2 regions of the Phyllobacterium sp. 22552 genome follow, and region 1 is predicted to be linked to the other one. Evidence: predicted binding sites of a transcription regulator. Region 1 holds the regulator's gene; the other holds the start of a gene.

Region 1 (3,149 bases):
AGTATGATTATATTACGAAGGCAAAGACATCGAACGACGCAGATAGGAATACAGTTTTGGACCGTCCGGCATGAAGCTGAAAGAACTCGCTGAAAAGCTCAACCTCTCCCAGACGACCGTTAGCCGCGCGCTGAACGGTTATCCGGAAGTGAATGAGGCTACGCGCGAGCGCGTCAATAAAGCGGCATTGAAATTTGGCTATAGCGCAAATGCAAATGCCCGACGTCTAGCCATGGGCCGTGTCGGTGCTATCGGTCTGGTTATCCCCGCAGATTCCAGCCAGCGATTTGGGCCTCATACCGCGGAATTTCTTGCCGGCTTGGCGGAGCGCCTTTCCCGGGACGAGATTGATTTTCTGCTCAGTCCCATTGTCGATAATGACGAGATTTCGGTCTATAAGCGCCTGATTTCGAGCAAACGGGTTGATGCGATCATCGTCTCCGGACCTGTTTTGGTCGATGAGCGCGTATCCATGCTGATCGATGCAAACTTTCCCTTTGTTCTGCATGGCCGTACGAACATAGACAGGCCCCATGCCTGGCTGGATATCGACAATCAGGGCGCATTCTATCAGGCGGCAAGCCACCTCCTCGACCTTGGACATCGGCATATAGCCATGATTGACGGGTTAAGAGGGTTTACGTTCTCTGAGCATCGCGAGCTCGGATATCGCCAAGCGCTAAGCGAACGCGGCGTCGAAATCGACCCACGCTTCATCGTGCATGACTACTTCTCCGATGAAATCGGCTTTCGCGAAACACAGCGCCTGCTTTCATGCACTCCGCGACCGACAGCAATCATTGCAGGATCCATGATGACCGCTTTGGGCGTGTCACGTGCAGTTCGCAACAAGGGTTATCAGTTGGGCAAACAAGTATCGCTCATCACCCATGACGATGTCTTTCCATATCTCAATGCCAGCAACATGGTTCCATCCATGACCACCACGCGATCATCAATGCGCTCCGCCGCCACGAGAATCGCTGAAATGCTCGTGCGCGTCCTTGATGGCGAACCTGTGGACAATATTCATGAATTATGGCCCGTGGAACTCACAGTACGCCAGTCGAGCGGTCCTCCGATAAGCGGATAGGCTTATATTTTGCGTCATTCCATCTGATTTTCAGAGTAAATGGGCATATAGGGCTGGTTTATACCAGATATTAATCCTTGTGGAACACAACTGGAACATATAGTGTTTGTTCTGGTTTTGTTTTTCCGATTCCACACTTAAGGATCGCCCCTATGCTGACGCGCAAACAACATGAACTTCTGCTCTTCATACATGAACGGTTGAAGGAAACGGGCATTCCCCCTTCTTTTGATGAAATGAAGGATGCACTTGATCTCGCATCCAAATCCGGCATTCATCGCCTGATTACCGCACTGGAGGAGCGAGGATTTATTCGTCGGCTAGCAAATAGGGCACGGGCGCTGGAAGTGCTTCGCCTGCCCGACTCAATTGCGCCGGGTCTGAACGCGCAACGCAAATTTTCTCCGAGCGTTATTGAAGGCAGTTTGGGACGAAATGTTGCGCCGCCTCGCCCGCAAGCAAGCACTGCCGATATTGTTGCTGCCAACATGATCAGCATTCCTGTTATGGGACGTATCGCTGCCGGTGTGCCGATCGCTGCAATTCAAAACCAGACTCACATGCTCAATCTCCCGCCCGATATGATCGGCAGCGGTGAGCATTATGCGCTTGAGGTCAAAGGTGACTCCATGATCGAAGCGGGTATTTTTGACGGCGACACTGTTGTTATCAAGCGCGGAGATACCGCGAGCCCCGGTGAAATCGTTGTGGCACTCGTGGATGATGAAGAAGCAACCTTGAAGCGTTTTCGCCGAAAAGGTGCATCCATTGCTCTCGAAGCAGCAAACCCCGCCTATGAAACCCGCATCTTTGGACCGGACCGCGTTCAGGTACAGGGCAAGCTGGTCGGTCTGATACGCAGATATTGATGGCGTTTATACTTCGCTGGACGGTGTGCTTTTATTCGTAGGCTCCATTCGAACAGCCACAGAATAGCAGCTAGCGAAAAATGTTTGGGACTACCATAAACGCCGAACTACATTTTATTGCTTGTATCCGGTGGTTTCTTGGATAGTTGCCGCTCTTCAAGATTGCGCGCGGCGCGGGAATAGATGCGGTAATTATTCCAAGGGCGATTGGGCGTGCCAATCGCATACTTTATATCAACCGAATTCAGGCGTTGAGAAAGCTCTTGTTTTGCCAAATCGGTGCCAACTGGTGTGGAATCGGCTTTGACAGAGTCAGATTGTGGAGCATCAAACCTGATCTCCGCAGCGCCTTTGAGCGCCAGCATTTGCGATGAAAGCAACAATTTTCCAGCATTTGGACAATTTGGAGCCTTCGCGGCAAAAGCCAAAATGATGATATCCCCTTCTAGGCATGCATCTGCTGTTCTTGTTGCATCATCGGTATAGGCAACGATTAATCCTCCTGGCTCCCGGGCAGTGCAAAGCTTATCGGCACATTCGAATTGAGCGCCGCTTGCAACCTCGCCTTTCATTGCCGGCTTAATGATCTGCCCGGCCCTATACCCCAACTGCCAATTATCGAGGCTGAAGGCGCTGCCTGCTTGTTTATTGATCGCCAGATGGTCGTCGTCCGTTCTTAACGCGACCAGTTTTCCGTCTTCTGAGACCATAATCGCAGGATAGGATGCCCGTCCCGTCAAACCAATTGCCAATGCTACCAATGGCAAGGCAAGCAGGCGCAACCACGTTGAAAGAAATAGAAGAAGCAAAAGCCCTATCGCCATAAGAATAAGCGAAGTTTCGGACATCAGCCCAAGATTTCCACTTGGTGAATGCGACGCTACGGCTTTTGCTATGGCGATAACAATCTCGATGCCCCATCCCATGATTTTAAACGGAAGCCAATCGAGGTCAAAAGGCATGGCGAGCAGGCCAAGCACTGCGAAGGGCATCACGAGAATTGAGACAATTGGTAGCGCCAAGGCATTTCCGACAAGGCCAAAAGGAGCGGTATTATTGAAATGATAGGCAGCAAAGATCGAGCTTGCTCCGCCAGCAACCAGCGAGGTCATGGCAATGCCGCCAATATAGGCCGTTGCTTTTGATGGAAACAACCATATGCCGGCCTTGGCACTTGTCTGTTTCCG
Region 2 (3,149 bases), on a different contig from region 1:
CAAATTTTGCCGGCTCTGCGCTTAGCGGGGTCGGCGTTTCTGCGGTGCGTCGTGCACTTCACACTTGTGATTTATTGACTGCATTTACGAGAGATTATTTCAGGGAGGGGAAACATGACAAAAACAGCTATCGTAACCGGTGGTACGCGCGGTATTGGTGCTGCAATCAGCATCGCTTTGAAAGATGCAGGCTACAAAGTCGCAGCAAGCTATGCAAGCAATGATGAAGCGGCAAAAAAATTCAGTGATGAAACCGGTATAGCGACCTATAAATGGGATGTGTCGAGTTACGAAGAATGTACAGCCGGTATTGCCAAGGTGGAGGCCGATCTGGGACCCATTTCGGTGCTCGTAAATAACGCCGGTATCACGCGCGACGCTATGTTTCACAAGCTCACACCAGGGCAGTGGACGGATGTCATCAATACCAATCTGAATGGCCTGTTTAATATGACTCATCCGCTCTGGACGGGGATGAGAGACCGCAAATTTGGACGCATCATCAACATATCGTCGATCAACGGGCAAAAGGGTCAGGCTGGACAGGTCAATTATTCGGCTGCCAAGGCGGGCGATATAGGATTTACAAAGGCACTGGCACAAGAGGGTGCACGGGCTGGCATTACTGTCAATGCGATCTGTCCCGGTTACATCGGAACGGAAATGGTGCGTGCAATTGATGAAAAGGTTTTAAACGAGCGCATCATCCCGCAGATTCCGGTCGGTCGTCTTGGCGAGCCTGAAGAGGTGGCGCGCTGTGTTGTTTTCCTGGCCTCAGACGAATCCGGTTTCATAACCGGCTCAACGCTCTCAGCCAATGGCGGACAATATCTGAGCTAAGACCGTTTTTACTGCAGGCGCTCTGCCGGCTGGAGAATACAGTCGGCAGAGGTGCTTGACTCTTGGTAAAAACTGATAATTCGCGGCGATGCGCAAAAGTTAATTTTTTTGCGCGATGTGGGCCTCCAACAAGTTGAGTGATTCAGCATGTAGTGATTATGCTTGGAAAAAATCTATATATCGCCGTGAACAAATCGGGAATATGAGCCTAAAGCTGATTCGTAGCCGATTCGTTCTGCTCGCGTTCTATTTCTTAACGGTATATTCCGTGAATCGATTAATGATTGTTTATCTGGATTGAGCCACTTACGTTCTGTAGATGCTGAGAATGCTGTTTGGATGAACGCCAAACTTTGGTTTGCTCATTTGGGCGGTACTGGATTGTAGTTGATGAACCTTATGCCCAAGACCGAACTGCCTCTCACACTGACTGGCCGCGATGTTACGGCAGTTTTGGGGCCCACAAACACTGGCAAGACTCATCTTGCGATTGAGCGCCTGCTCGCGCACCGATCCGGTATGATCGGTTTGCCGCTGCGGCTTTTGGCGCGCGAGGTTTATAATCGTGTCGTGGAGCGAGCAGGCATTGCCAATGTCGCGCTGATTACCGGCGAAGAAAAAATCAGTCCGCCTGGCGCCCGTTATTCAGTTTGCACCGTAGAGGCCATGCCGCGCCATACGGATATGGATTTTGTTGCCATTGACGAAGTTCAGCTTGCCAACGATCTTGAGCGTGGCCACATTTTCACGGATCGCATTCTGCATCTCCGCGGGCGTCAGGAAACAATCCTCCTGGGCGCTGCAACGATGCGTGGCATTCTAGAGAAGCTTTTGCCGGGCATATCCGTGGTTACACGGCCAAGATTGTCCAATCTCGCCTATTCCGGTTCGAAAAAGATTACCCGCCTGCCACCGCGCACGGCGATTGTGGCTTTCGCGGCGGAAGAAGTCTATTCAATCGCGGAATTGATCCGGCGGCAGAATGGTGGCGCTGCGGTGGTCATGGGAACGCTAAGCCCACGAACGAGAAACAAGCAGGTGGAGCTTTATCAGTCCGGGGATGTGGACTATCTGGTGGCAACCGATGCCATTGGCATGGGGCTCAATCTCGACGTGGACCACGTTGCGTTTGCACAGGACCGGAAATTTGATGGATATCAGTTCCGCGATCTTTCACCGGCAGAAATCGGTCAGATAGCCGGGCGAGCCGGGCGCCATTTGCGTGACGGAACATTTGGCGTGACGGGCCATGTGTCAGGTTTCTCCGAAGCGCTTGTTCAACGTGTTGAATCCCATGCTTTCGATGCAGTGAAGATTTTGCAGTGGCGGAGTGCTCGTTTTGACTATTCCAGCCTCGATGCGCTGAAGCGCTCCATTGACACTCCGGCACCGATTGATGGTCTGACCAGAGCTCTTCCGGCGGTTGACCAGCAAGCTTTGGAGTTTCTTTCGCGTGATCCCGATATTGCTCCACTCGCAAATGCGCCCGAACGTGTAGCACTTTTATGGGACGCCTGCGCCTTGCCGGATTATCGCAAGATTGCACCGGCGCAACACGCTGACATCATTGCGTCCGTATATACTGATCTTGTTGAAAAAGGTCATGTGAACGAAAATTATATGGCAGAAGAGGTTCGGCGCGCTGATTCCATTGATGGCGATATCGACGCTCTTTCGCGGCGTATAGCCCAGATCAGAACGTGGACATTTGTGTCTCATCGACCCGGTTGGCTGGCAGATCAGGCACATTGGCAAGAAAAGACGCGTGAAATTGAGGACAGATTATCCGATGCACTGCATGAACGGTTGACGAAACGCTTCGTAGACCGCAGGACAAGCGTGCTTATGAGGCGCCTGAGAGAGAATACAATGCTAGAAGCCGAAATTAGCCCTGCCGGGGACGTTGTTGTCGAGGGGCACCATGTTGGACGATTAGACGGGTTCCGTTTCACTGCGGATGCTCAAGATGATGGAGCGGACGCCAAGGCGATCAAAGCTGCAGCGCAAAAAGCGCTGGCGGCAGAGTTCGAAAATCGCGCTGAGCGGTTTTCGGCATCCGCCAATGGCGATTTTGCTTTGGCGTCAGATGGGACGCTGCGCTGGATCGGTGCGACTATTGCTTCCGTTGTATCCGGAGAGCAAGCGCTCAAGCCGCGCGCCGTATTGCTGGCTGATGAGCAGCTCACTGGCCCGGCTCGCGACAAGGTTGCCGCGCGGGTTGATCGCTTTCTCAACCACCATATAGACACGGTGTTAAAGCCGCTTGTTGATCTTGCCAATGCGGATGCGCTGGTCGGAATCACGAAAGG

Evidence for each region. The regulator LexA, encoded in region 1, represses DNA repair genes until DNA is damaged. The targets are predictions, from matches to a motif close to TGTTCNNNNTGTGTTCNG.
Region 2: ACTJI9_RS12995 (helicase-related protein) is a predicted target of LexA. The motif match lies at 1,026-1,043, and genes of this name have one in related genera.

Annotation. Positions count from the first base shown of each region.
Region 1 covers NZ_JBQENG010000006.1:207,225-210,373, forward strand. The annotation lists gene ACTJI9_RS15685 (substrate-binding domain-containing protein) at 71-1,093, shown strand; gene lexA (transcriptional repressor LexA) at 1,246-1,962, shown strand; gene ACTJI9_RS15695 (ComEC/Rec2 family competence protein) at 2,070-3,149, opposite strand, start outside.
Region 2 covers NZ_JBQENG010000004.1:568,751-571,899, forward strand. The annotation lists gene ACTJI9_RS12990 (beta-ketoacyl-ACP reductase) at 115-840, shown strand; gene ACTJI9_RS12995 (helicase-related protein) at 1,231-3,149, shown strand, end outside.